Regions from separate parts of the Lysinibacillus sp. NPDC097214 genome, predicted to be linked through region 2. Evidence: riboswitches for the same ligand, from Rfam matches in the RefSeq annotation. Region 2 holds a riboswitch; each other region holds the start of a gene.
The links. A riboswitch is a leader RNA that binds a small molecule or an ion and turns the genes downstream of it on or off. The one in region 2 is predicted to bind thiamine pyrophosphate.
Positions count from the first base shown of each region.

Region 1: another riboswitch for thiamine pyrophosphate. It lies ahead of thiW (energy coupling factor transporter S component ThiW); the one in region 2 lies ahead of thiT (energy-coupled thiamine transporter ThiT).
Region 3: another riboswitch for thiamine pyrophosphate. It lies ahead of ACQKMI_RS11895 (ABC transporter substrate-binding protein); the one in region 2 lies ahead of thiT (energy-coupled thiamine transporter ThiT).
Region 4: another riboswitch for thiamine pyrophosphate. It lies ahead of thiM (hydroxyethylthiazole kinase); the one in region 2 lies ahead of thiT (energy-coupled thiamine transporter ThiT).

Region 1 covers NZ_JBNNSS010000003.1:42,177-49,919, reverse strand. The annotation lists gene ACQKMI_RS07495 (ABC transporter permease) at 1-781, shown strand, start outside; gene ACQKMI_RS07490 (ABC transporter permease) at 778-1,575, shown strand; gene ACQKMI_RS07485 (ABC transporter substrate-binding protein) at 1,572-2,645, shown strand; gene ACQKMI_RS07480 (MFS transporter) at 3,414-4,610, shown strand; TPP riboswitch at 4,677-4,784, shown strand; gene thiW (energy coupling factor transporter S component ThiW) at 4,912-5,412, shown strand; gene ACQKMI_RS07470 (EVE domain-containing protein) at 5,886-6,365, opposite strand; gene ACQKMI_RS07465 (ketosteroid isomerase family protein) at 6,381-6,704, opposite strand; gene ACQKMI_RS07460 (MarR family winged helix-turn-helix transcriptional regulator) at 6,747-7,169, opposite strand; gene ACQKMI_RS07455 (VWA domain-containing protein) at 7,708-7,743, opposite strand, start outside.
Region 2 covers NZ_JBNNSS010000014.1:7,828-15,570, forward strand. The annotation lists gene ACQKMI_RS21965 (GNAT family N-acetyltransferase) at 1-269, opposite strand, end outside; gene ACQKMI_RS21970 (polyphosphate kinase 2 family protein) at 469-1,293, opposite strand; gene ACQKMI_RS21975 (hypothetical protein) at 1,497-2,210, shown strand; gene map (type I methionyl aminopeptidase) at 2,236-2,991, opposite strand; gene thiT (energy-coupled thiamine transporter ThiT) at 3,280-3,840, opposite strand; TPP riboswitch at 3,971-4,078, opposite strand; gene ACQKMI_RS21990 (DUF4870 domain-containing protein) at 4,204-4,536, shown strand; gene ACQKMI_RS21995 (hypothetical protein) at 4,584-4,709, shown strand; gene ACQKMI_RS22000 (helix-turn-helix domain-containing protein) at 4,853-6,628, shown strand; gene ACQKMI_RS22005 (GntP family permease) at 6,756-7,743, shown strand, end outside.
Region 3 covers NZ_JBNNSS010000004.1:378,206-385,948, reverse strand. The annotation lists gene ACQKMI_RS11905 (MFS transporter) at 92-1,375, opposite strand; gene ACQKMI_RS11900 (TetR/AcrR family transcriptional regulator) at 1,440-2,048, opposite strand; TPP riboswitch at 2,387-2,497, shown strand; gene ACQKMI_RS11895 (ABC transporter substrate-binding protein) at 2,630-3,625, shown strand; gene ACQKMI_RS11890 (thiamine-binding protein) at 3,627-3,920, shown strand; gene ACQKMI_RS11885 (ABC transporter permease) at 3,917-4,687, shown strand; gene ACQKMI_RS11880 (ABC transporter ATP-binding protein) at 4,665-5,414, shown strand; gene ACQKMI_RS11875 (TatD family hydrolase) at 5,404-6,153, shown strand; gene ACQKMI_RS11870 (PLP-dependent aminotransferase family protein) at 6,409-7,743, opposite strand, start outside.
Region 4 covers NZ_JBNNSS010000001.1:685,522-693,264, forward strand. The annotation lists gene ACQKMI_RS03305 (class I SAM-dependent methyltransferase) at 1-419, opposite strand, end outside; gene tpx (thiol peroxidase) at 509-1,012, opposite strand; gene ACQKMI_RS03315 (RDD family protein) at 1,352-1,969, opposite strand; gene sppA (signal peptide peptidase SppA) at 1,982-2,995, opposite strand; gene mbcS (acyl-CoA synthetase MbcS) at 3,211-4,800, opposite strand; TPP riboswitch at 5,041-5,139, shown strand; gene thiM (hydroxyethylthiazole kinase) at 5,226-5,981, shown strand; gene thiD (bifunctional hydroxymethylpyrimidine kinase/phosphomethylpyrimidine kinase) at 5,981-6,805, shown strand; gene thiE (thiamine phosphate synthase) at 6,795-7,427, shown strand.

The DNA.
Region 1 (7,743 bases), on a different contig from region 2:
TCCTTATGTTTTATGGATTGCGTTTTTCGTTATCGCGCCGATTGCACTTGTTGTTTACTATTCCCTACTAGATATACATGGCAATTTCACGCTCGATAACTATAAAGCATTCTTTACTTCTGTCTATTTAAAAATGACATTAAGTTCATTCTGGTATGCGTTTTTAATTACGTTCTTTACGTTACTTGTTTCGTATCCAACAGCCTATTTTTTAACAAAGACGAAACATAAACAGCTTTGGCTTTTACTAATTATTATTCCTTCTTGGATTAATCTATTGCTAAAAACATATGCCTTTATTGGGATTTTCGGCTTGTACGGCCCATTGAATGCATTTATCGAAGTATTTGGTTTTGATCCGAAGCAAATGCTATTCACTGATATTAGCTTTGTGTTCGTATCCGTTTATATTTTTATTCCATTTATGATTTTACCGATTTTCAACTCATTGGATCGTTTAAATCCGGCTCTTGTTTATGCAGCACGTGATCTAGGGGCATCTGCCTTTACTACATTCCGCCGTGTTGTGTTGCCGTTAACAATGGACGGTGTTAAATCAGGTATTCAAGTTGTATTTATTCCTGCATTATCACTCTTCATGATTACTCGTTTAATTGCAGGAAACCGTGTTATTACACTGGGTACAGCTATTGAACAACAATTCCTTGTCACTCAAAACTGGGGAATGGGTTCAACAATTGCTGTGTTCTTAATTTTATTTATGGTCATCATTATGTTAATTACAGGACAGAAAAAGGATAAAGGAGGTCGCGTACGATGAAAAAACTATCTGCTACAGCAAGAGTGTATTTAGCGATTGTTTTTATCGTTTTGTATGCACCTATCTTCTATTTAATATTCTATTCATTCAATAGTGGCGGAACGATGAATAGTTTTGAGTCCTTTACGTTAGAACATTATAAAGCTGTGTTTGAGGATTCACGTCTACTCGTCATTCTAATTAATACAGTGATCGTGGCATTGCTCTCTGCATTGATTTCTACAATCATCGGGACACTAGGAGCTATTGGCATTGTTACTGTTAAAGATTCTAAAATGCGCAATACACTACTTTCTTTAAACAATGTGTTAATTGTTAGCCCGGATGTCATTATTGGTGCAAGCTTTTTAATTTTATTCACAATGGTTGGTATTAAATTAGGCTTTACCTCTGTGTTATTAGCTCATGTAGCGTTCAGTGTTCCAATTGTTGTTCTGATGGTCTTACCGAAACTATTAGAAATGAATAAATCATTAATCGATGCTGCATTAGATTTAGGCGCAACAAAAAAAGATGTCATGATGCGTGTTATTTTACCGTATATTCAACCTGGTATTTTTGCAGGATTCTTCCTTGCCTTGACGTATTCTCTAGATGATTTTGCAGTAACGTTTTTCGTAACAGGTAACGGCTTTAGTACATTATCTGTTGAAATTTACTCGATGGCACGTGCCGGTATTTCCTTAACGGTTAATGCCATTTCTGGTTTAGTATTCTTTGTAACGGTTATTGTCGTAGTTGGCTATTACTTCATTACAAGCCGCGCTAATAAAAGAACGGGGGGAACACAATGAAGCAATTAATTCAAGCTACAGTCGCAATCCTTGTCGTTTCCGCCCTTTTATTCTATGCTGCTGACGCTCTAAGTGCCGGTGGTGGAAAAAGTGGTAAAGATACGTTAACCATCTTTAACTGGGGAGAATATATTGACCCGGATTTGCTGAAGCAATTTGAAAAAGAAACAGGCATTCACGTCATCTATGAGACATTTGATTCAAATGAAGCAATGATGACAAAAATTCAACAAGGTGGTACAGCTTACGATATTGCGGTACCTTCTGAATATATGATTGAAAAAATGAAGGAAGAAAACTTACTTATTCCTTTAGATAAAACAAAAATTCCTAATTTTAAAAATATCGATCCGTATTTTTTAGATTTACCATTTGATGACGACAATAAATATTCTGTTCCATATTTCTGGGGGACAGTTGGCATTGTCTATAATCCAAAGCTCGTTGGAAACCTTGACTTCTCATCTTGGGAGGACTTATGGGATCCTTCATTAAAGCGTAAAGTCTTTTTAGTAGATGGTGCACGTGAAGTGATTGGTATGGGCTTAAACAGCCTTGGCTACTCTCTCAACTCTTTAAATAAACAGGAGCTACTTCAAGCTACTGATAAACTAATCACATTGGCGCCAAATGTAAAAGCTATTATCGGGGATGAAATTACACCGCTGATGGTTAATAATGAAGCTACCGTGGCACTCACTTGGTCTGGTCAAGCAGCTGACATGTTGTCAGAAAATGAAGATTTAGACTTTGCTGTACCAAAGGAAGGCTCAAACTTATGGTTTGACAATATGGTCATCCCAAAAACGTCAAAAAATATAGATGGCGCACATGCCTTCATTAATTTCATGCTAAAAGCTAAATCAGGGGCTAAAAACGCTGATTATGTAGGCTACTCTACCCCTAATATTGCAGCGATGAAGTTAATGGATAAGGAAGTTGTATCTGATAAGCGATTCTATCCTTCAGAAGAACAACGTAAAACGTTAGAAGTTTATAAAAACTTAGGCCCTGATTACCTAGGTAAATACAATGAGCTGTTTTTAGAATTTAAAATGAGTATTCGATAACCTCAAAACTGAAATCCTTAAAAAGCGCAAGAAATCAATTTTAGAAAAGTTGATTTCTTGCGTTTTTTTGATGTTATATTTTTTAATTTTACTGTCAGGTGTGGGATTCAAATTATTAAAACAACTGCACCAAGTTTCATCATAGAAGTCTACCATTAGCTAATCGAAAAAAGAGGTTAGGATACATCGCCTTATTACTATAAATTAGAGTGATATGTAAGAAAGATACATTCTTGTGAAGTGGTTGATCTTCGTTACGACTGGGCGACTCTTTGGGGATTAGCAATAGAGGAACGAAGGCTAAAACCATCACATCCTGTGATAACGCCTTCGTGACCAACATCGTGCTGTTGCTGTCGCTGCGCTTTCGCACAAACAAAACCCTCTGCTGCCGCTACGTTGCACTCACGCTTTCGCGCAAAAGACATCTGTTGGCCCGAGACCCTGCAACGTAGCGAAGCGGGAGGGGAACGAAGGCTAAAAGCATCACGTCCTGTGATAACGCCTTCGTGACCAACATCCTGTTGCCCCGACGCCCCCAGGAAGCTTTGCTCTGTGCGAAAGCGTAGTGCTAACGTAGCGACAGCAACAAATGTTTTATCTGCGCGAAAGCGAAGCGTCAGCGGCAAAGCGCCCAGTCGGAACGGAAATCAACCCCTCGTTTTGCCGGAAGGTCATCTGAACTCTTATTTCAGACTTATAGTCAATAGTAAACGCACAAACCTTGTGGTAGACTGTAATATATTTCAATAAAGAAAGGGGTATTTGATGACCCAGCAGAAGTCTAATAAGGCGGCTCTATATATTTTAATGTTTAATATGTTTATCGCAATGGGGAGTATTGGAATTATTATTCCTGTCATGCCTGAGTATTTAAAACTATTCGGTGCTGCAGGACAAGTACTTGGCATGTTGATCGCAACGTTCGCCTTAGCGCAATTCGTTTTTTCACCAATTGCTGGGAATCTTTCAGATCAATACGGTCGAAAAAATCTCATTATCTTCGGTCTTATTGTAACAGGACTTGCACAAATTGGTTTCGGGCTTTCTACAGATGTGTGGATGCTCTTCTTGGCACGCTTTTTAGGTGGCCTTGGTTCTGCATTTGTGGCACCTCCTATTATGGCTTTTGTGGCAGACGTCACAACGTACGAGGAACGAGGAAAAGGTATGGGTATGCTAGGAGCAGCAATGTCCTTTGGCTTTATGATTGGACCTGGTATCGGTGGATTCCTCTCAAAAGTTAGTTTACATTTCCCATTTTATACAGCTGGATTTGCAGCTATCTTAGCAGCCATTTTATCGTTCTTTTTATTGCCTGGTACAAAACCAAACACAGCACAAAAAGCGCGGAGGCAGGATAATCTTGCAAAGCAGATGGTGCGTTCAGTCCAAATGCCTTATTTTGTCATGCTAATTATCATGCTAGTATTCTCATTCGGAATTGCGAACTTCCAAACAACATTATCATTATTTGTGACAGAGAAGTTTAATTACACACCTACTGATATCGCCATTATATTAGTTGTCGGTGGCGCTTTTGGTGTTGTTGTTCAAATGTTTGTTATTACACCACTGTTTAATCGCTTCGGCGAAATGAAAGTAGTGTTAGTCAATTTATTTATTGCATCCGTTTCAATTTTCTTAATACTATTTGTATCTGGCTTTGCTCTTATTCTAGTTGTAGCGACAATCTTCTCTACAGCTACGACATTGATTCGTCCAGCAGTCAACACATTGATTTCTAAGCTTGCTGAAAATGAACAAGGCTTTGCAGCTGGTATGAACAATGCGTACATGAGTCTTGGTAATATGATTGGTCCAGCTTTAGCAGGTATATTATTCGATTGGAATATGAACAGTCCTTATATTTTCGGGGCTATTATTTTAATGGCTTGCTTCTTCCTTGCCCTTATTTGGACAATGAAAAAAGCACCTCACCTTATGCATCCTGATACAGAATAGCCTGAAAAGTGATTGACTATTTTTAGTAGCATGCTACATAATTATGAGGAAAACTAACAATTAAATTTTTACCACTAGGGGAGTCTTTAAAAGGCTGAGACGTATATTGTCATATACGGACCCTTTGAACCTGATCTAGTTCACACTAGCGGAGGGAAGTGGCGACACTTGCTTTTTACTTTTTAAATGCAAGGCCGCTTCCTAATGTTTTTAGGGAGCGGCTTTTTTTACGCTCTAGTGGTAAAATTCCCTAGTTTAGTGGGGAAAACCAATAAATTCATATTTCAAAGGAGTGGAAATGATGTCAATTCGAAAATTAACAATCATGGCCTTATTAGTAGCAATTGCCGTAGCAGGTTCTACCTTCGTTTCAATACCAACAGGAATTGCACGCGCCTACCCTGTACAGCATGCTATTAATGTTATTGGTGCGATCATTCTTGGACCAGTACCTACTGTTATGGTCACCTTTGTCACAGCCATTATTCGTATTTTAACAGGCACAGGCTCATTATTAGCTATACCTGGCAGTGTCATTGGTGCTTTATGTGCAGCCCTTGCCTATAAATACAGCGGCAAACAATGGCTAGCAGGTGTCGGTGAAATGTTTGGGACAGGTATTATTGCCTCACTCATTGCAGTGCCCTACGCACATTTATTAATGGGGACATCTGTTGCTGCTTTATTTTTCATGCCAGCCTTTTTAACTTCAAGTACTATTGGTGCTGTAATAGGCATCGTCGTTGCTAACAATTTGCGTAAAACTGTGTTTGTAACTGATCTTAACACTCAGCTTAAATAATGATTTATGGCAATATAAAAACGTTACTTCTTAATAGCAGTTAATTAAGAAAGTAACGTTTTTTTGGCTCATCACCAAAAGTTGTGGATGACATTTGATAAGACCTATGTTTTGTATATAAGTTGATCTTCGTTACGACTGGTCGACTCCTTGGGGATTAGCAATAGAGGAACGAAGACTAAGAGCATCACATCCTGTGATAACGCCTTCGTGACCAATATCGTGCTGCTGCCGCTACGTTGCACTCACGCTTTCGCGCAAAAGACATCTGTTGGCCCGAGACCCTGCAGCGTAGCGGATGTTTTCTGTGCGAAAGCGTAGTGCTAACGTAGCGGCAGCAACAAAAGCGGCTCATCGGACGCCCCCAGGAAGCTTTGCTCTGTGCGAAAGCGAAGCGGCAGCAACAAAGCGCCCAGTTGGAACGGAAATCAACCACACGTTATGGTGATGAGCCGTTTTTTGTCCAACCAAATTCACCCATACTTCAACGGTAATCCCATTTCATGAGCAATTAATAAAAAGTCTTTTTTGCTTATTTCAAAATGACCAAATCTGAATTTATAGCCATATTTCGATTTATCTTCTACAAATTCTAAATAATCTAAGATCCTTTTTATTGGTACAGCCTTAGCATCTTTGTAAAAGTCTATATCTCTTCTAAAAGGAATAAAATTTTCTGCCATTTGAAACTCGTATATTCGCTCGTCTTTTACCCTTCCAATTGCGGTAAATGCTCTTACAGGTTCATTACAATCTAGACTTTTTTTAGGAGAATAATAAATAATCCAATCTCCTTTTTGCATTCGTTTCAAAGGTCTTTCTTTACCATGACATAACTGGCCGAATCCTCCCTCAACCCCTTTTTGTACATGATTAAGAGATACTACGCCAATCCAGTATTTCGTGTCTCTTTCAGGCGTAGGGAGAGGATTTTTATTAGGATATAATGACATAACTTCCTTCTCCTTTTATTTTGGATTCATTGTAAATGATTTAATTTTTTCATTATCAAGAATCAACTTTTCTTCCAAAGTCACTGGGTTTGGCAAACCATCCCAAGTAGTCGAAATGATAGCTCTACATTCTATATCATCACCTTCAATATTTTGGATCGTTAATTTAAAGCCTTTCGGCATAGGTGACATGTAAAAGTTCTGTATTTCTTTTTTTCCTTTAAAAGTTTGACCTTTAAAATTTTTTAATTCCCCATGATCTGCATACATGTCAGATAAGTCTTGTCCCTCTTCTTGCGCTCTTCTTAAATACTCCTTCATAACTTGCACTGCCTTCATATCTCATCACTCTTTCTTTTTTTATTTATAAGGTTTTAATCCCTATGAACGATTTTCATATACTTTTTTCATAATACTTTTCAATAGTTCTTTTTCTTCCAATGAAAGTACGTTTAAAACTTCATTCTCAGAAATCGCAAGGGTCTTCATTAATTCTTCTGCCAAATTTTCACCCTGTTCTGTAAGGCATATTAAATTCTCTCTTCTATTTTCTTGATTTTTCTCCCTATAAACATACTTTCTTTCTTCTAGACCATCGATAAAAAAGCGGACACTATTTTTATCCAACTTTAAAATCTGCCCTATTTGAATTTGGCTAAGTTTTTTTTCTTTTACTGCCATCATGATCCCGACTTCTCTGGATTTCATTTGAAATTTTTCGCTAATATATTGCTCGAGATTTCCCTCTAAAGCCTCCGCTAATTTAAAACTTAGAAAACCAAATGAATTCATTATATTGGTCATACTTGATACCTCAAATCTTTAGTATTTAAAAATGATAGTAATATTTTATTACTATCATCGATTGTTACATTTATACACATTATTTACAAGGTAAATTTTAACCTATCGCAAAAAATTCTCTAATTTCACGAAAGTTGCAATCTAAAATTAGCTCATCATCATAACGTGTGGTTGATTTCCGTTCCGACTGGGCGCTTTATCGCTGCCGCTTCACTCGCGATGCTCGCTCCAGGGTCACGGGCCAACAGATGTTTTTTGCGCAAAAGCGAAGCGGCAGCAGAGGGTTTTGTTTGTGCGAAAGCGCAGCGACAGCAACAGCACGATGTTGGTCACGAAGGCGTTATCACAGGATGTGATGCTCTTAGCCTTCGTTCCTCTATTGCTGACCCCAAGGAGTCGCCCAGTCGTAACGAAGATCAACTTATATACATAGCTCCGTTTTAACAAATGTTATCCCCAAGCTCTTGATGATAGCCCAAAAATAGAATCACAAAAAAAACGATGGCTCATTGCTATATAGCGATGAACCATCGTTTTATTAAGATCGTTTTTTCATGCCCTTTAATAGCTGGGC
Region 2 (7,743 bases):
CCTGGCTCAAAAATACCGAAAGTAAATTCCCTCTTTGAGTCCATTAAGTATAAGCTTTCTTGAATTTTTTTATATTGAGCATTAATTGTATAATATTCAGGTCGTTGTAACGGTTCGTATGTAGACCAAAAATATTTATTGCGGCTTACGAGATCAGTTAAACTTTGTGCGTCTTTTTCATAAAATGTGCGAATGTAGCATTTCCCTCCCTGAATTGATACCACATTTTCACCCTTTTTCCTCAATAGTCTCCAAATTTTAAGCACCATTTTTCCACACTAACCTTCCGATAATTGTTTAAAGCCTGCGTTCATTTTCAATCCACATAGTCCACGATTAACTGACTAAATACTTACCTAACAATTTGTGGGTAAACACCCACCGAATTGAAGTTTTACTTTATTGTATGTAAAAAAAGATGCTGCTACAACTAAAACATCTCGTCTTGTTGTTACAGCATCAATAACATTATTTCACTTTTTGTTTTTTAGGCTTCTCTTCTAGCAATTCCAGGCTAGACGATTCAGCATCTTCTAAATGCGCTTTGTCTAAGACATTCGTTACATGAAGGCCACGTTTTTTTGCTTCACGTTCTATATGTGCTAGTGTTTCTTGCAGCACCTGTACACGTGCATATTTTTTATCGTCTCCTGGTATTAGAACCCATGGAGCACTTTTCTTATCGGTCTTCTCAAACATTTCATTTGCAGATTCCGTATACTGTAGTGTTTTTTCACGATTTCGCCAGTCTTCATCTGTTAGCTTCCAAGACTTATACGGATCTTGCTCACGTTCTTTAAAACGTTTAAGCTGCTCCTCATCTGATACTTGAAGCCAAAACTTAATAACAATATAATCTTCTGCCGTTAAAATCTTTTCAAAATTATTAATTTCTTCGTATGCACGAGACCACTCTTCATTTGATGCAAATCCTTCAATACGCTCAACTAATACACGGCCATACCATGAGCGATCAAAAATAGCGATTTGCCCATGCTGTGGTAGCTTTCTCCAAAAGCGTTGTAAATAGTTGTAGCGTAGTTCATGAGGCTGAGGTGCTGAAATCGGATGTACGACATAACCACGTGGATCAACACGTTCGATTAGACGCTTAATAGCACCACCCTTACCAGCAGCATCCATACCTTCAAATACTAAAATTAACCCTATTTTATTGTTTAATAAAAACTGTTGCGCATTTAACATTTCATACTGGAGTACTTTTAATTTCTTTTTATACATTTTCTTATCCAGATTAACTGATAGATCTAGATCATTTAAGTTTTGAGTCATTAAAACTTCACTCCTTACATTTGTATACTTCCATTGTACTAAAGAAATATATGAATGCACATTTAAATGGTAAATTGTAGATAATTTTAGCGAAACAACACGATACATTGTTGGAAATTTCCGTTATAATGAAAATATAACGTTACAGTCCTATACTTATTTGTCTTTTCCCTATACAATTTAACACGAAGGGAGAGGAAAACATGCCTCGATTTTTTTTGATGACAATCACTTACGTTGTCTCACTTATCCTAACCTTTTCATCCTATTTCATGAAAATAAACGGTCAATCTTCCTTAGAGATCTCAAATCGTTTTCCAGTAATATTTGCACCTTTTGATGTTAGTTATGTGATTTGGATTGTGGTTTACATGTTACTTGGTTATTGGTTAGTCATGAATCTAAAAAAGACATCTTTTAAACAGACTGTTCTCTTTAGTAGCATATGTATCATGCAGGCGTTAGCAATTGTTGTTTGGCAACACGAACTATTTATAGTGTCAATTGTCAGTACGTTTATTTTAGTCCTGTATTTATCTAAGTTGTACAAAACGTACCCACTCAGCAATAATTCACTTACAGGTCGTTTACCCTTCTCGATTTACTTCGCGTGGATTACATTCAGCCTGATGACAAATGTAAGCTTTACGCTAACATCTTATCAATGGAATGGTTTTGGGCTTAGTGATCCCCTTTGGGCAGTTATTTTACTGACACTTGGGGTAGCAATAGCACTACATATCCGTTTCCATTATTTTGATATTATCTATCCAAGTGTATTTATCTGGGCCTATATCGGGGTCGCATTACATAATGGTTTTGATGAGCTACTTGTGTCAACGGCAGCCTTATTTTTATGTGGAGTGCTACTTGTCGGTATATTATTTATTAAAAAAAATCCTGCCTACCAAAAATAAATTGGTAGCAGGATTTTTAGCTTTTTTATTGTTCATCAAGTGAAGTTAAAATAATTGGTTTGTCTTTTGTAACGATAATTGAATGCTCAATTTGAGCAACTAATGATTTGTCTGGCGTAACGAATGTCCAGCCATCACCAGATTCCACAATATGCTCCGCTTTCGCTGAGATAAATGGCTCGACTGCAAGTACCATGCCTTCTTTCATAATTGTAGAATCCCATGCATCGTAATAATTTAAAATATGATTTGGCTCATCATGTAAAGAACGACCTAAACCATGACCTGTTAGGTTCATAATCACTGTTAAATCATTGGCATATGCTTCACGCTCAACAGCTTTGCCGATTTGGTTTAATTTTGATCCAGCTTTTACTTTTGTCATTGCACGGTCGAAAGCACTTTTAGCTACGCGACATAGCTTTTCTTTATCCTCATAACCTTCACCAACTACAAATGAAATGCCCGTATCCGCAAAGTAACCATTTAATGAACCAGATACATCTATATTGACGATATCTCCCTCATTAATCACACGTTCACCTGGAATACCATGTGCGACTTCCTCATTAACACTAATACATGTGTATCCTGGGAAATCATACTCCCCTTTAGGTCCAGAAACTGCTCCTGCCTCAGCAAACATACGGCCTGCAATTTCATCTAGTTCAAGTGTTGTTACACCTGGTTTTGTAGCAGCCTTCATGGCTTCACGAATTTCAGCACAAATACGGCCGATTTTTTTAAAGGCTTCAATCTCTTCTTGCGTTTTTACAATCATTTTTAACGTCCCTTTCATCTAATATCTCTATTTAATATAACATAACTTTTTATACATAAAACGCTAAACGCTCTAAATATTATATGCCATCATAAAGTGTAAATTGCTAAAAAACAAGCTTATCTCCATAACGTAGAGTTGATTTCCGTTCCGGCTGGGCGCTTTCCTGGGGCGTCCGATGATCCTCTTCGCTCGCGGTGCTCGCTGCAGAGTCTCGGGCCAACACGATGTTGGTCACGAAGGCGTTATTAAAAATAAAACCCTTCACTCATGTGAAGGGAATCATAATTATGATTTTCGTTGCATTAATTGAGGTGCTGCCGTAAATAACAGAACACCGACAATCGCTGTTAAAATCGTTGCTGGTAACATATATGTTCCATTATAGATGATTGAATAAATCCATGCATTTTGATCGCCAGCATACTCTGCGAAAAATACAGCGCCCCCAATGGTATGTGCTGCATAACGTAAAAAGCCCGCTATTACCGTTCCTAAAATAATATAAAGCGCCATTTTCTTTTTGTTTAAATCTTTTGCAGCCTCAAGCACTGGCCCACGCACAACGGCCGCTAAGCCTACTACTGTAAAGGCAACACCATAATCAAGTGTTCCTTGAAGCCAATGTATAATATAGGCACCAAACATCGTTTGCATAACACCAATGAGTAAACCCGTTGTCATGCCTGGAATAAGGCCCCAGCGAAATGCTATTAACACTATTGGCACCATTACGAGACTAACAGAGCCCCCTTGTGCCCATACTTTAAAGGAAACCTGATCAAGCACAAGGCCAATCGCTGCGAATATCGCAATCTCCACAAGCATTAAAAGTCTTTTATTGTCCATAATTATTCTCTCCTTTGTTCCGATGTAGGATACAAGAGCAGGAATAGAAATCAGTTGGCAAATATGTTCCTATATGGCATCAATAAAGATTAAAAAACGATGCCAGGACAGAGCCTCACATCGTAAAAGTGTCGGTTTCTATCCACATCCCTACGCAAGCGTTAACTTACAGGTTCAAAGAGTCAAGGCATTACGTGCCCAGTCTCAGCTGACATCATCAGCTCCCCTTGTGGTCGTTACATCTTAATTTAGTTGAACAACCTCATTGTACGCAAACACTATAACGATTACAACCTCTTCCACATTAATTTTTTGAAACTTTACTGTTTTTCATGCGTAAATATTAAAAAAGGAGGTACAACTATGGAGAACCAAAAAATTTTATCTGCCTTTAGTTATCTCAGTATCTTTTTCGCACCTTTCATTGTGCCATTAGTAGTTTACTTTGTTTCAAAAGATCACGACGTCAAGAGTCATTCTCTTCGAGCACTAATATCACATTTAATCCCAGTCGCATTTGGAATAATATTTTTTGCAGTCTTTATTTTCTCAACTTTATCATTCAACACTTTTGAACCAGATTCAGGTAGCAGTACATTTCTTATCATTTGGTTAGTTTCGTTCGCAATTTACATTCTCGTCTCAATAGGAATCGTCATTTGGAATATTATTCAAGCTGTTCGCGTTATCCGATAAGTTTCATTTCAACCTTGAACAGATAGTACTAAAAGGAGCTGTTATTTTTGAAAGTATCTAAAGTTGTCAAAACCGCCGTAAAATTAGCACCTATCGTTATTCCAATTGTTAAAAAAGTAATCGCTGCAAAGAAGGGAACGGCTAATTCCTCAAAAAACATCTATAAGCAATAATACGTTTTTAAAGTTAAAATGAGGTTACTAACAAGAATCTGCTTACTTTTTTCAGCAGATTCTTTTTTTCGTTATTTAACAGTTCGCTATCTTCTATATGGCACTGTAAAATAAAGTTTAACAATACACATGAGGAGTTGTTTATGATAAATACCGAAAAACAATTAATGAGCTTGGTTAATGCTGCACAGGTCCTAACATCAACACTCGATATAGACCAAGTGTTAGAGAAACTTATTAGTGAAGTACTCCATGTGATTAAAGGTGCTGATGCAGGTGTGCTGTTTATGTTAAATACAGAGACAAATCGTTTAATTGCTAAGCATACTGTAGGTTATGATCTAGCTTACTTGAAGAAAATTCACCTTGCCTCAAATGAAGGGATGACCGGAAAAGTATTCTCTCAAAAAAAGGCATTTAGATTCCATACTAGCGATGATGTAACTGAAAATATGGCCGATTTATTTCCACAGTATGAAGAACACTATACAAAAGCAGTCGGTGATTTTACTTACCCAAAAAGTGCTGTTTGTGCTCCGCTTCTTGATAAAAGTAATTCATGTATAGGCGTGTTAACGATTGTCAATTTTTCAGGAGATACACAGTTTGAGAATAGTGATTTAACAATGCTTCAAGCATTTGCGAATCAATCCTCAATTGCCATCGAAAATGCAAAATTATTTACTCAAAATGAACGCTCTAAACGCATTTATAATGCTTTAACACGAGTCTCTTTAACACGAGGTCGACTAAACGATATGATCGATACACTCGCTTCCTTACTAGGACAGTCTGTAGCGATTACCACTGATTTTTACGATTTACTTGTCGCATCTTCTTCAACAGCAAAGCTTGCAACCGAAATTTTAAAAGAGCAGGAATCAGAGCATCTTCATACAGTTGTTCACCAATGCGTGCAACATCAAGTACATATACCAATCAACCATGAAATGTATGTAAGTTATTTGTTCCCTATCCATACAGAGCGGGGTGTAATAGGAATACTGTTGATTGTTATGGATCAACATTTACAGATGGATCCTCTAGATTTATTTGCAGTAGAACAGGCAAGTGCTCTTTTCGCCTTACAATTAGCCGAGGAGGAAAAGGAGCTTGAAATTTCCTTCAAATACGACGGTTATTTGTTACAACAGCTACTAAACTTGAATTTTAATGCCTTTTATAAACGTCAAGAAGCCCAACAAACGACCCATTATTTATGCGCTACTCTACAGCTTGAGGGAAGTAAGTATGGTGTTGCTCAAACAAAAAAAAAGCAGCAACAATTTAGCAAGCTACTTTATCGCTTAGCACGTTTATTTTCCTTACCAGTTTTTATCTCAGAACATGATTTACACTATCATTTTTTATTTATGAACAATCTAAGAGAACCAGTTGAACAATTTAAAGAAAGCATTCAACTTTTTTTCAAGCTCCTCAATAAGGATTCTAAAAAGTACAATTCACTGTCGTTTATCGTTGGCCTAGGGAGACATTTCGACACTATTGAAAATATTTCTAGTTCTTACCGGGACTCAAAAAAGTGCATTGACTATTTACAAACACTCGAACAGGCACCGTTCATTTTATCCTACGATAAGCTTGGACCATACTCACTTTTCTTACATAACGACCCACAGGAAATGACAGAATATGTAGAGATGAAGCTTGGACCAATTATCGAATATGACAAACAGCATAAAACTGATTTGTTATATACACTCAAACTATTTTTTGAACATAATCAAAATCGCAAACAAACTGCGGAGGCATGCTATGTACATCTAAACACTATTAAATATAGGCTTCAGACGATCTTTTCATTGATAGAAGTTGATGAGCAAAATGGGAAAACTATGTTTGAATTAAACCTTGCCATCTATATGTTTTCTTACTTACAAAATGCGAAGTTAGCCTAAACAGACAAAGTACAGATCTTATCTTTGTCTGTTTTTACATAGTATTTTCATAGCATTCATTGTTATACTAAACCCTACTTATTGAATTTTCAGAATATTTATATTAAACTAGGAGGGCTTAACAGGAATGGAAATGTGGAGTTTGTTTACGATTATTGCTTCCCTGGCTTTATTAATTTTTCTAGCACTACGCGGGTTCAGTATCATTATTATTGCGCCAATTGCCAGCTTAATCGTCATTATTTTAAATCAAATGCCTATTTTAGATTCACTACAGGGCGACTATATGACCGGGTTTATAAACTTTATGAAAAACTACTACCTCATCTTCTTATTTGCCGCAATTTTCGGTAAATTCATGGATGATAGTGGTGCTGCTCGTGCAATAGCAGAAAGACTTTTAAAGATTATGGGACGTCATAGCAAATTTAATGCATTGATGGCTGTCGTCATCATTTGTGCTTTTTTAACGTTAGGCGGTATTAATACATACGTTGTTATTTTTGCTATTTTACCAATTGCTAAGCCGCTATTTAAGGCTATGAATATCCCTTGGCATCTATTTACAGGAGCATTTTTCTTTGGCATGGCAACCTTTACAATGACTATGCTTCCTGGTTCACCATCTGTACAAAACATCATCCCAACGAAATATTTAGGTACAACAGCTACTGCAGCACCTGTTGTTGGGATTGTTGCTACGGTTACCATTATTGTTTTTAATTGCTTCTATTTAAAACGTCAATTGTCTAAATCAGATGCGCGTGGTGAAACATACGAAAATATGAAAAATCCAGACAAACAGGATTCAAAAGCTTTTGAGGCAAGCGAGAGAAAATTGCCGCCATTTATCTTAAGTATTTTGCCACCAATTTTCTTAATTGTTACATTAAACGTTTTTAAAGTAGATATCCTCTACACATTAATGCTTACAGTGCTTGTTTCCATCATTATCTTTTGGAAATACATAGACAACAAATTACAAGCAATTAATATAGGAGCAACAAATACAGTTTTACCAATTGTTAATACAAGTGCTGATGTTGGTTATGGCACCGTAATTGCAGCGACAGCAGGCTTCGGAGTAGTAACTGAAATGCTTACCAACATACCTG
Region 3 (7,743 bases), on a different contig from region 2:
AGAATAGAGGGATACATAAAAATGCTGCTACGTTAACACAAAAAATATCGTCTTGGTCTAAAGCCTCGAGCAATTGCCGCGACATAATTGATTAAGAAACATGTACTTTTCTATCATTCCTTTCACTAACTTTAGCGTTTAGCGTTTTTGTTATTATGTAGTACAAAAATGTACCTGTTAATCCTAGAATAAGGAGCAATCCGCTCATATATATAGGGGGAATCCACTGTCCGACGATGATCAATAACGAAGCTATAATCATTGCTCCATAGGTAGTTAAGCTATTAAAAGCCATATAAGTGCTACGAGCGTTAGATGGGGCAAGTTCTCCTATCATCGCCTGTTTAATAGGCACAAACATTAGCTCACCAATTGTTCCAATAAACATGGCAATAAAAAGAATCAACACACTATTTGAAGAAGCAAAGACACTAAAACATATAGAAAAGATCAACATTCCTGTTACAAGAGTCCAGCGATCACTACATTTTTTTAATAAGAATAATACAGCACTTGAGAGGAGAACTACAAGAATAGTATTCTCCGTTCGAAGAAAACCAAGCATTTTTGTGCCATCTACCATGAAATCTATGCCAAAGAAGGAGGTTGAATGTTGAGGTATATCTTTTTCGAGACGTATCCCAATATAGTTTGATAAAGACTGTTCCAAGGTAAAGATCAAGATTGCTCCTAAAATATAAAACATAAATAGCTTATCTTTTATAACGGTTGAATAAGTTTGAAACATTTCTACTGATGAAGATTTTTTCTTATGATTAGAAGACTTAGGTGAAGGTTCTGGTAAATAAGTTTCTGTGATAAAAAATACAGTCATAAATACAGATAACAACGAGATTAGTGAAATCCCAATAAATAGCTCAAATAAGTAGTTTTTAAAAAGAAATGCCCCAATGATTCCTCCAATTGCCGTTGATAAATTCCCCAACCAGTAGCTAATCGTAAATACAAGCTTTCTCGATTCGGAATTAGTAACATCAATCATCATAGCTTGTGCGGCTGGCTGAAACATTCCTCCGCAAAACATATTAATGATGAAGAATGCTGCAGAAATATAAGGAAGGTTAAACCAAGGGGAATTACAAAGTGCTATTAACAGATATGAAAGCAATATACCTATTTCAGAATAAATCATTATTTTTTTTCGCCCTATTTTATCTGAAATATGCCCTCCGATAAACCCTCCAATAACCCCACTAATTACTATTATTATAAGAATAATACCAGTTTTAGTAGCTCCGATATTCTGGGTAAAATAAATTGCCAGAAAAGGAATAACAGCCATAGAAATAAGGCCGCCTAGAAATTGCATGGCTAGACGAAGTTTGATGTTGGGATGAATATCTCTCAATTTCATATAATCACTCCTATTTAATAATATATTGTCTACAAGTGCTGGCTGGGCAAAGTGGGGAGGAGGCTTATTTATTTGTGATAGGCCCAAATAATCTCAGAGCTTGTCTCGATATATCCTGCCGCATCACGTTTGTATATTCATCAATAAATGTTAAACGCATGCCGTTTAAGATGGAAAAGTATGACTCAGCAATTAATGAAGGGGATTCTTCATAAAAGTAACCGAGCCTTTGACCTTCTTCAATAACCGGATAAATACTATCTTTAAATACTTTTACGAAATCATCTAGTTCTTTAAAAAGTTTTGGGAAACGATCAGGTCTTGCAAGAACCTGCTGAATTAGACGTAAGTATTCACTTCTCATTGAAAAAAGCTGTATATGGCAATCTATCATTTCCTTCACAACTTCAAGAGGCTCACCTTTAAAGTGTTCTCCTAACTCAATAAAATAAGGTGTGATTTCCTTCAATGGCTCCAAAATAGCTGATTCATAAAGTGCTTCTTTTGAATCAAAATACGTAAATACGGTACCAAAGCTAACACCCGCTTCCTTTGCTATGTCGGCAACTTTTGTCTCCGCAAAACCAGTATCACTATATAATTTAATGGCAGCATTTAGGATAGTAGATCTTTTTCTTTTCTTTTTCTCATCATTAGTAAGTTTAGTTTCCATTTTATATACTCCTTCCAAAATAAATGATTGATTGGTCAATCAAATCTTATTGTAATATGTTTCCATTGTCAATATGTTGAGGGAATTTTTTGAATTTTATAGTTAGTTATAACGGAATTACTACAATGAAGGGCCATTATTCGCTAAAAGTATCTAGGTCTCCTTAAGAACGTTTTTGAAAGGAGAGGGCATAGCAGTTATTTAGTGTGAATGAAAAAAATATTTCAGAAGGTGGATTTGAAAAGAGGCCGTTTAATAATTTTTCAGCACTATCGGTAAACAGACCCTTGTCATTAACGGATTGATATGGGTATAATTATCATCGAAAAGTTCATATGGAAAGAATGTAGGGGGGCTGGTAGTTGCCAGCTGAGATTGTGTCCGATAGACGCTGACCCTTTGAACCTGATTTGGCTCGTACCAGCGTAGGGAACATCTATTCAAAAAAAGAAAGTTTTTGATACTGATTGTAAAACGTCTGGGAGGAATCCTAGGCGTTTTTTATGTTTTCAGACTTTTTTTCTTCTGGTAAAGACATTCATTCATGAACACTTTCACATTACTTACTTGGAGGAATCAGCATGAAAAAATGGTTATTGGTCCTAATGGCTGCACTTTTAACATTAGTGGGTTGTAGCGAAAAAGAGGCTAAAAAGGATGCTAAAGGATTAACAAAAGTATCGGTAGTTCTAGATTGGACACCGAATACAAATCATACCGGTTTATATGTAGCGGAAAAACTGGGCTACTTTAAGGAGCAGGGCTTAGATGTTGATATTTTATTACCTGGCGAAACGGGCGCAGATCAGCTTGTGGCGTCTGGGAAGGCTCAGTTTGGCGTAAGCTATCAGGAAGGGATTACACAGGCGCGTGTACAGGATGTACCTTTAGTATCGATTGCAGCGGTTATACAACATAATACTTCTGGCTTCGCATCTACCGCATCAAAAGGCATTAAGTCACCAAAGGATTTTGAAGGTAAAACATACGGGGGCTGGGGTGCGCCACTTGAAAAGGCTGTACTACAATCACTTATGCAAACAGAAAATGCGGATATTAATAAGTTAGATATCGTCAATGCAGGCGATTTAGACTTCTTTACAATGATGAAAAAAGATATTGATTTTGCGTGGATTTATTATGCATGGACAGGTATTGAAGCAGAACTTCGTGGCGAAAAGCTGAACATGCTTTATTTAACAGATTATAGTGAGCAGTTAGATTATTACACACCTGTACTTGCTACAAATGAAAAAATGATTAAGGATGATCCTGAGACGGTAAAAGCATTTGTCGCTGCTGCGGCTAAGGGTTATGAATATGCGATAAATCACCCAAATGAGGCAGCTGATATTTTACTAGAAGCGGTTCCTGATTTAGATAAGAACCTTGTGCATAAAAGTCAGGAATGGTTAGCAGATAAGTATCAAGACGACGCTGCACGATGGGGCGAGCAAAAACTTGCTGTTTGGGAAAACTACGCGAAATGGATGGCTAACAACAAAGTTTTAGAGGGCGAATTTAACGCAAAACAAGCATTTACAAACGATTTTTTACCGAAAAAGGAGACAAAGTAATATGGCAAACTCATTAATAAGTGTCCAAATTATCCCGAAAACTGAAACATACGCAGATGTGATCCCGTTTGTTGATGCAGCGATTGCGGTTATCGACGCATCAGGGGTGAAATATGAAGTTCATCCATTAGAAACGACAATGGAGGGTGAGCTTACGACTTTACTACAAATTATTGAAAAAATGAATGACAAAATGATAGAGCTTGGCGCGATCAATGTCATTACGCAAGTGAAAATTTTATATCAACCATCCGGTATTACAATGGATACGCTAACGGAGAAATACAAGGGATGAAGCAGGCTGTTATACAAGGAAGGACGATAATTTTTATCGCCTTCCTCTTATTCATATGGGAACTAATTGTCCGTTTTGCTAATATCCCACATTGGCTTTTGCCAGCACCGAGTGCCATTTTGAAAGAAGGTTTTCAATCGTATGAAACGTTTGTGCCGCATGCTTTCGCGACAATTCAATTAGCACTTCTAGGTCTTGCAATCGGGATATTATGTGGGCTAACGGTTGCCGTACTATTACATCGTTTTACTTTAGTAAGGGAGTTATTTTACCCTATTCTTATTATGTCGCAAAATGTCCCTGTGCTCGTCCTAGCACCTTTATTAATTATTTGGTTTGGCTTTGGTTTATTGCCAAAGCTCATTATTATTTGTCTTGTGTGCTTTTTTCCTATTGTTATTTCGGCAATGGATGGCTTTCGTCAAACTCCGCCTGAACTGAAGCATTATTTTGAGATGATTGGTGCAACGAAAGCACAAACCTTTTGGAAGCTAGAATGGCCTTATGCGTATCCAGCGATTTTTTCAGGCATTAAGATAGCGGCAACCTATAGTGTCATGGGGGCTATCATTGCGGAATGGTTAGGTGCGAAAATGGGGATTGGTGTCTACATGACGTTGGCACAATCTTCATTTCGAACGGATCGTGTATTTGTAGCAATTTTTGCTATCGTATTTTTAAGTTTGTTATTATTTAGTGCTATTCGATTACTAGAAAAACTTGTTGTAAAGGGGAGAGGACACCATGCTAAGCATTCAAAACATTGATAAATCCTTTGATTCCCTTCCAGTCATCCGTAATTTATATTTTGAGGTGAAGGACGGGGAGTTTGTGGCGATTATAGGTCCGTCAGGCAGTGGAAAAAGTACACTCTTTCAATTAATTGGTGGTGTTTCTTCAATTGATAAGGGTGCCATTTTATTAAACGGTACAGACATCCAGCGAACAAGAGGAACGATTGGCTATATGCCTCAGCAGCCATGTTTATTACCGTGGCGTACGATAATAGAAAACGTCACGATGGTCGAGGAGCTTCATGGAAAACCAAATGTTAACGTTGCGAAGGAATGGTTACATAAAGTGGGGCTCGCAACATTTGAAAATGCATATCCTGATGAGCTGTCGGGTGGTATGCAACAGCGGGTATCGTTTATTCGTGCAATTGTCAGTAATAAGCCTATTTTATGCTTAGATGAGCCATTTTCTGCACTTGATGAGTTTACAAGGCTTGAAATGCAGGCGTGGCTATTATCGATTTGGGAGAAATATCGAAAGTCTATTTTGTTCGTTACACATAGTATCGAGGAAGCTCTGTTTTTAGCTGATCGTATTATTGTACTCACGAAACGGCCAGCAACAATGAAAAAGGAAATAATCGTACCTTTTGCAAGGCCACGACAAGAAGAAATTCGTCATTCCGCTTCATTTACGGCTTTGAAGCAACAATTATTCACGTATTTAAAAGAAGAAAAGGATGAGGCGAATGTTGATTGATGCACATATTCATTTAGATCAGTATAAGGAAAACGACATACCTACTTTGCTAGAAGAAGCGGAACATGTCATTGCAGTAAGCATGAATCTACCGTCGTGTGAGAAGACGTTGAAGCTGTCGAAAGCCTATGCTAAGGTAAAGGCGGCGTTTGGCTTTCATCCTGAACAATCGCTACCTAGTGCTGCAGAGGAAGAGGCATTATTCGAGTGGATACGTCAACATGCTCATGACATGGTGGCAATTGGCGAGGTAGGGTTGCCTTATTATTTGAGGCAGGAGAAGGCTATTGATAATCGTTCGTATGTGGCTTTGTTAGAACGGTTTATTGTATTGGCAAAGGAATTAAATAAACCGATTGTCTTACATGCTGTTTATGAGGATGCGGCGATTGTTTGTGATTTGCTAGAAAAACATCATATAACGAAAGCGCACTTCCATTGGTTTAAAGGCGATGATGAAGTAGTTGAACGAATGATTTATAATGGGTATTTCATTTCTGTGACGCCTGATTGTACGTATGAGGTTGACATTCAAGAACTGATCAAAAAATACCCCATCGAGCTGATGATGGTAGAAACAGATGGGCCGTGGCCGTTCGAAGGTCCTTTTGACAACAAACGAACATCACCTTGGATGATGAATCATTCCATTGAGGTTATTGCCTCGATAAAAGGGCTTACAACACAGGCAGCGGCTCGCATCATTACAAGTAATTCGACAACATTTTATAATTTATAACAAAAAACACAGCTGTTTTTTTAGAGTAGCTGTGTTTTTTTAGGACCAAAATCGCTTATAAAACCACGAACATTGCTGATGAAAATAGTAGAATCACGATAGCATACATTCGTTTACGAAGGTGTTCTTAGGACCGTCCACCTTTAAGCGAAAGTTTAAAAAGGGATCTATTTATTAACCTAACTTTCGCAGAGCAAAATAGGAAGATAGTGGCCCTGATATCGCTTTGCAAACCTTTAATCCAAGCCCCTTTCCTCACTTAGAAAGAGATTGTGCCAATGCAACAAACCTTTTTACCCCTTCCCTAAGTTGTTTTTCATTTGCGTAAGAATAGCTTAAACGTATCCAGGATGATTGTTGTTTTAATGGATCACAAACTTGACCTGGCACAAAGGATATAGATTGTTCGATACTTTTGGTTAATAATAATTCAGTTTGAAGTGTATCTGGGAGTTGCACCCATAAATTAAGACCGCCTTTTGGACTGGTCCATTTCCAATCTGTTACTGCTAGCTCTTCCTCCATGATTTCCTTTCGAATCTGTAGGGCGATCCGGATTTTCTCCATGTGCTGCTGCAATCTTAGTGATGAAAAGTAATGAAGGAAAATTTTTTGATTGAGAAGTGGTGAGCCATTATCAGCTAATGATTTTACTGTTAGTAGTGAATTCATTAATGATGATTGACAAATAACAGCTGCAATTCTCAAACCAGGTGAGATATATTTGCAAAAGCTTCGGATATAAATGACTGTCCCAACAGTATCATATGTGTAAATTGGTGGTGGCGGGGCGTGATCAAAATATATGTCGTGATAGGCATCGTCCTCAATTAATAGACATCGATATTGTTCAGCTAATTCTACTAATCTTTTTCGCTGCTCAACTGAAACCGTATAACCAGTCGGGTTATGAAATGTTGGGTTGAGATAAAATAAGCGTGGTTTATATTGTTTCATATATAATTCAACCTGCTTTAAATCGTAACCGTCTGGATGGATATCAACTGTTATAATCTGTGCTCCTTGTGCTCTGAAAATATCAATCGCAGCACTATAGCTTGGACGTTCAAATAAAACGACGTCTCTTGACTTAATGAAAGTTTGAGCGATTAAGTGAATCGCTTGCTGTGAGCCAGAAGTGATTAGCAGATCACCTGCACCCAGATGAGTTTTATACTGGTTGATAAAATATTGAGTGAGTGTTTCACGTAGCTCTAAATCACCTTGCACAGTTGAGTAGGTTGCAAGTACTTTTGGATAAAGATCAAACACTCTCTTCACATAATCTGAAAAATAATGATTAGGCAAAAGATTTGGATCAACTAACGCCTGAGAAAAATGATAGGAGACAGGTGATTGATGGATTTCAGATAAATGATTTTTTTGTACGTATGCAGAAACAATTGGATTGTCCAAATCTAGATATTCAAGATTTTTCGTCACATTTGATTGGACAAAATAACCTGCTTTATCTTTTACGTAAACTTTGTCATGCTGTTTCAGTAATTGATAGGCCTTTAATACAGTTAATCGATGAACATTCATTTCAGATGCTAATTGCCTAACGGAGGGAATCTTTTCATGTTCTTT
Region 4 (7,743 bases), on a different contig from region 2:
ATACGAATAAGTAGTTCATCAACCTCTACACCTGTTGCCTCTATTTTCTCGTCTAATAAATTCATAACTGTTAGGAGTAAATTCCCTGTACCTACTGCAGGATCTAAAATCGAAATCTTTTCGGTTTTTAGACGATCTACATATAGTTGCTCTACAAAATAACCAACTAATAATCCAAGAGTATCCGGTGTCATTTGGTGATTCGGCTGAGAACCTTTTCGCATCCCCTTTAAAACAGTAATTTGAATCGCTTTGCGCACATCTTCCTTAGTAGCACCGTCTTGTGAAAAATCAACTTCCCCATCTAGCCATGCTTCTAAGCCATCTAGAATACCCTCTAGCAATGTAACATTATGTTCTTTTTCTATCTTTTCAGCATGTTCATTTAGCATACCAAACAACTTCTCGATATTTTCCATACACAACTTCCTTTCACACAGAAAAGAGCCGTGACAAAAACTTGTCACAGCCCCTTTGTCTAGTAATATCTTAGCCTAAAATCAATAAATTATGCTAGTGCTTTGACAGCTGCAATTGCCGCTTCATAGTTTGGATGGTCTGTTGCTTCAGGAACATATTCCACATATGTCACTTTGTCATTTGCATCCACAACAAATACTGCACGTGTTAGAAGACGTAACTCTTGAATATAGACACCATATGCTTCGCCAAATGACAGGTCACGGTGATCTGAAACTGTTTGAACAGCATCAATACCCGCTGCTCCACACCAACGTTTTTGAGCAAATGGAAGGTCAACAGATACTGTATAGATTACTACATTATCACCTAAGCCAGCTGCTGCTTCATTAAAACGACGTGTTTGCGCATCACATACACCAGTATCCAATGATGGTACAACGCTAAATAAACGAATTTTTCCCTCTGAATCTTTTAATGTAACAGGTGACAGGTCATTCGCTAATATAGTGAAATCTGGTGCTTGATCTCCAACCTTTACTTCGTTCCCTACAAGTGTTACTGGACCATTTTTAAATGTTACTTGTGCCATATAAACGCCTCCTAATCTTCATATGTACATAATATTACTAAATGGAGGGAATTAATTGCAACTGAGACAGCTTATCAAAAATAGTTTTGAAAAATCTTTTCGCACCTATTCTGCCATGTTTACTTAAAGTTGCATCATTTTCCAAGTTCATCATCATAATGTAGAGTTGATTTTCGTTCCGACTGAGCGCTTTCCTGTGGGCGTCAACCTTCACTCCAATCAACTTTATACACGGATTACGTAAATGTCATCCCAACTTTTGGAGATAATCGATTTCCCAACTAACAAATCATGTATCAAAAATAAAGAGCCGTCTCTGTAATGAGACAGCTCTAGCTATTATTCTTCGTTTTTTCCCTCTAGCTTTTCAGGTTCTGATTTTTGCTCTAGAGATACAGGTTCAGTCTTTTCCTCTTTCATTGGCAAAGAAGGTTCCTCAATATTTTTTTCTATATATATTTTTTCATGAACGACTGTTGTATCCGCGAAAAAATCATGTATACCTTGATTGTTCGGTAAAATGCCTACAAGAATATAAAGTGGCATAAAAATGCTGTTGATGATACGCCCAATCCAATCACGGAATAACACGTCTGACCAAGTCAACTTCTCATGCTTTAATGAAATAACACGTAATCCAAATATCATTTTTCCTAATGTTTGCCCAAAAAACCTCGTCATTACTACGAAATAACTGTAATAGAGAATAGCGGATATAATCGAGATGGGTGCATACCACACTGTGTCAGATAATGACCAATCCATTAAATAAAATATTGGGTTAACGAGAATTCCACCTACTGCTGCAATAATAATTCCGTCTATGAAAAATGCCCAAAAACGTATCCAAAAGCCTGCCGTTTTTAATGCATAATTTTTATTCGTAATTGGCTTATCCATTAGGAGAGTATTCTCCATAGAGGGTGACCCTTGCATAACAATTTCATTGTTTGTCATAGTACTCCCTCCTTAGTATTCGCCATATAAGTACATCATTTTAGGTGCTTTATAGTCCGCCATAATTTTCATCAACATTTTTTCCTCTGCTGATGGACCAAATATAGATCCAATTTTCATCCCAACATATGATTGCCAGCCACCAACATCATATGAATACTCAAATAATTCGGCGCCCTCTAAACCAAAGTCTTTACGCAATGCTGTAATTGCTGCTTCTTCATCACCAATCTCATCAACTAAGCCTGCTTCAAGAGCCTTCTTACCGCTAAGAATTCGACCATCGGCCACTTTTTTCACATCTGGTTCAGACATATTACGTCCTTTTGCAACAATACCAACGAATTCTTGATACGTTTCATTAATCATGTCTTGCATCATAGCACGCTCTTCTGGTGTCACTTCACGCATTGGACTAAGCATATCCTTATGTTCACCAGATTTAAATGTTTCATATTTCACACCAACTTTTTCTGCTAACGCCTGATAATTAATAGATTGCATAATGACACCAATCGAACCTGTAATTGTATCACGTTGCGCAAAAATTTTATCTGCTGGTGCTGAAATGTAATAACCACCTGAAGCTGCCATCGAATCCATAGATACATAGATTGGAATTTGTCGCTCTTCTTTAATTTTCAACAGTTTTTTATATATTTCTGCTGATTCCTTGACACCGCCACCTGGTGTATTAACACTTAAGACGATACCTTCCACAGTATCATCATATAAAATATTATCTAATTGATGTAAGAAAAATTGATGATCATAAGAAACTGGTTGCCATAATGTACTTGAGCCAACATCTTGAATCGTACCATCAACCTTTAAGTATGCTATACGTTTATCCATATTGCCGTCTTCTTTAACCTTTTCCATTACCGTCAAGTCGTTTCCAGCCGCTAATCTATCAAAACTGCTAAAGAAATCTGATTTAAATATTGCAAAAACAGTGTTGATTCCTAATGAAAATACTAATAGCACACCTGCAATTATTAAAGCAGCCCACCTTTTACCATTCATATCTTTCCGCCTCCTCATAACGTTATACGATTGATATCCTAATTTGTTTCATACTTATTGCAATAATATAGCTCATGCCATAACACGGGGTTGATCCCAACACTTTGCAAAAGCTTTAACTTATTCAACCTATAATACATTACCTAATACTATAAAAAAATCAAAGTTCATAAAAAAAGCAGGAACTTTGATTTTCGACATTATTTCCTAGGAAATTAACGATGAGTGATAGAATGGATTTTTTCTTGCTCTCGTAATTCGACACGACGAATTTTGCCTGATGCAGTCTTTGGTAGCTCAGTAACAAACTCGATCACACGAGGATATTTATAAGGGGCTGTTAAAGTTTTTACATGGCTTTGTAGTTTTTTTATAAGTGTTTCATTACCAACTTCTCCTTCACAGAGCACAACAAACGCCTTTACGAGATTTCCACGAATCTCATCTGGACTCGCGACAACGGCAGTTTCTTTCACTGCAGGATGCTTCAATAACGCATCTTCTACTTCAAATGGGCCAATCGTATACCCAGACGATATAATGACATCATCTCCACGTCCTTCAAACCAATAATAGCCATCTTCATCTTTATATGCACGATCACCGGTAATATACCAATCGCCTCTAAATTGTAAATTTGTCCGTTCTGGATCGTTTAAATATTTTTCAAATAACGCGGGCGTTTCACAGTGTACAGCAATATCTCCAACTTCTCCAACCGCAACAGGACTTCCAAAATCATTGATAATTTCAACAGAATTACCCGGGGTAGGTTTACCCATTGAGCCCATTCTAGCCTCCATGCCTACCATTGTACCAACAAGTAATGTATTCTCTGTTTGTCCATAGCCATCTCGTACTTGTAAATTAAAAACCTCGGAAAATACTTTTATCACTTCACTATTTAAAGGTTCGCCCGCTGACACAGCCTGACGTATTGTACTTACATTGAAATCTTGTAAATTTTCAAGACTCGCCATAAATCGATATTCGGTTGGTGTGCAACATAGAATATTAATATTGAATTTTTCAATCAGTGCAAGGTAAGTACCCGCATCAAAGTGACCTTTGTAAACAAATGCTGTTGCACCACTTCCTAAAGTAGCGAGGAACGGACTCCAAATCCATTTTTGCCAGCCAGGAGCTGCGGTAGCCCATACTATGTCACCTTCTTGAACACCTAACCAATTTGGTGCAGTAGTTCGTAAGTGTGCGTAACCCCAGCTATGTGTATGTACTGCTGCCTTTGGATTGCCTGTTGTACCACTTGTATATGCTAAAAATGCAATGTCTGTACTCTTAGTTGGTGTAGAATTAAAGTAGCTTTTTGGTTGGCTTTGCATTTTTTCAAGCAATGGCTGCCAAGGTTCATGTGCATGACCAATGACAAATTGCTGTATTTCTTGTAAATTTTCAACACTATCAAATTGTTCAATATAAGGCTCAAATGCAACAACTCCTTTTGCTTCAGCATGATTGATTCGATATTCAATATCCTTAGATCTCAACATTTCTGAACTAGGTATAATAGTTAAACCTGCCTTTAATGCCGCAATGTACACAATATACGCCTCCACTGATCTCGGTACCATGATTAAAATTACATCACCTTTTTTCAAACCTTGAGAGGTAAATACATGTGCTGCCTGATTCGCCTTTTCAAGTAAGGCTGTATATGTAATGTACTGAATTTCTCCGTTTTCGTTATAAACTAATAATGCATTTTTGGTAGAATCCTGTGCATATTTTTCAATTTCCTCTGAAATGTTATACCATTCTGGTGCGATTAAATCTTCTCTTTTCATGGCAAATGCCCCCTTTTGTTACGCCCAATATAAACTCAATTTTTATCGATTTCAATGGAATACACTCTAATTTATGAAAGTCGTGACAACTATCATGCTCTGCTATATGGCATCAGTCACTTATTGCTTCTATCCATTTTAATTTGGCGTAATGGTCGCTTTTGCACAGAAAATCTGAATGAAGAAAAAACTCCCTATTGAACACAAATGAATAATATGGTACATTTTGGTCAACTAAATGCATGATTGCAGGGGGACTCATTTAGAGTTGAGAAGGTAAAACCTGACCCTTTGAACCTGTTAGTTAATACTGACGTAGGGAGCAATTTACATCGAATTACTGATGAAAGGCTCTTTTACGTGTTTTTTGCACGAAAAAGAGTCTTTTTTGCACGCTTACGTCCATCCAACGAGGAGGACTTAAATTGATATTTCAAACGATTCGTAAACAAAATCCACTTATTCATTGCATAACTAATTACGTTGTGGCTAATTTTCAAGCAAATGGCTTATTAGCAATAGGCGCTTCTCCAGTCATGGCTGATGACGGTCACGAGGTTGAAGAAATGGTGACAATCGCCTCAGGCTTATTGATCAATATCGGTACCCTTAATGAACGAATGAAAGAATCCATGTTACTTGCAGGGAAAAAAGCAAATGCTCTTGGCATTCCCGTTATTTTAGATCCTGTTGCCGCAGGTGCAACATCTTACCGAAAACAAACGGTACAGCAATTACTGGAGGACATTAAATTTGCGGCAATTCGTTGCAATATCGGAGAGCTTGCGGCAATTGCCAATGTAGACTGGCAACAAAAAGGCGTAGATAGTGGTAGTGGGTCAATTTCTGTAGAAGTGGAGGCACAGAAAATAGCTCAACAATACAATTGTATTGTTATTGTGACCGGTGAAAAGGATTTTATTACTGATGGCACACATCAGCAATGGATTACGGGTGGAAATTCTCAAATGACAGAAGTTACTGGAACAGGTTGCTTATTGAGTGCACTGTGTTGTGCCTCTTACGCCGCAGGAGATCAACCGTTTGACCAATTGCTAGAAACATTATCACTTTATAAGAAGTTAGCAGAAAAAGCTGCTTCTTCTACTCGATTCATTGGCGATTTTCAAATTGCTGTATTGAATGAGCTACATCACCTTTCCAAGGATGGTGATGAATAATGGATATTGTAACGACGATTGCTGGTTCAGATAGTGGCGGCGGTGCAGGCATACAGGCTGATTTAAAAACATTTCAGGAATTAAAAGTGTTTGGAACATCTGTTATTACAGCTTTAACTGCCCAGAATACACTGGGTGTATCGGGTGTTTTACCAATTGAAGTTAGCTTTATTGAAAAACAACTTAGAGCGCTAATCGAGGATTTTTCAATTAGTGCTATTAAAACAGGAATGCTGTTTTCCTCCGAGATCATCCAATCAATTGCACATATTTTAGCAGAAGTAAATATTCCGCTTATTGTGGATCCTGTTATGATTGCAAAAGGTGGCGAAAGCTTATTACAGCAAGAAGCAATTGAGGCATTACGAAGTTATTTGCTACCTTTAGCAACAATTGTAACGCCAAACATCCCTGAGGCTGAGACCCTTTCTGGAAGGAAAATCAATTCTTTAGCTGATTTAAAAGAAGTAGCTCAGATCTTATTACAAACAGGCGTTCAATGCGTCGTTATGAAAGGCGGTCATTTAGAGGATACATGCTATGCTACTGATTATGTATTTTTTCAAGATGGTCGATCATTTTCCATGCAGTCTACTCGAATTGCAACAAAAAACACGCATGGTACAGGCTGTACATTTTCCGCAGCATTAACTGCTTTTCTTGGTCTTGGGCTACCTATGGAGGAGGCAATTGAGGAAGCTAAAAAATTTATTCAATTAGCCATAACCCATGATTTATCTATTGGTAACGGCCATGGTCCAACAAATCATTTTGCTTACCAAAACTATAAGGATTCCTGTGAGGTGACCATTCATGAAACGTGACGATCTACAACTATATTTTATTATGGGTACAGGTAATGTTTTCAATCAGGAGCCAATAAACGTTTTAGAGAAAGCTCTCCAATCTGGAATTACAATGTTTCAATTCCGTGAAAAAGGGCCAAATAAACTAACTGGACAAGCCTATGAAAATTTTGCTCGCAAATGTCAAAAGCTCTGTCAACAGTATCATGTTCCGTTTATCGTCAATGATGATGTAGAACTAGCTATAAAACTTAGAGCAAATGGTGTTCATATTGGCCAAGAAGATTTTCCTGTGTCGATGGTACGAAAAAAAATTGGCAATATGATTCTAGGGGTTTCTGTTCATTCACAAGCTGAATTACAAACTGCTCTACAATATGGTGCTGACTATGTAGGAATTGGTCCAATTTTTTCAACCACCTCTAAAAGCGACGCCAAACCGCCTAGTGGAACTGAATTTTTACAACAAGTTCGCAGACAATACCCGGAGCTCCCTATCGTTGCAATTGGAGGCATAAACTGCTCGAATGCACATACTGTATTTAAAGCAGGTGCAGATGGAATAGCAGTTATTTCCGCGATTTGCGAAAGTGAGGATATTTCGAATACAGTCTCTACATTTAAAGCGTTTGTAGGATAAAGTAAAACTTTAATTACCTCCTATTTCTTTGCTCTCATTGAATTGAAATGGGAGGACCTGACGCTTCTCTTTTGATATAGATTAAATTACTGCCCGTTAATACGGGATAAAGTGAAACTTTTATAAGTGGGGGGTCTTTACCCCACTGATTATTAGTCTTCACCAATCGGGTTTTTACGGGCAGTTAGCCCCTCCTATTTCTTTGCTCTCATTTGAATTGAAATGGGAGCACCTGACGCTTCTCTTTTGATATAGATAAATTACTGCCCGTTAAAACGGGATAAAGTGAAACTTTTATCAGTGGGGGGTCTTTACC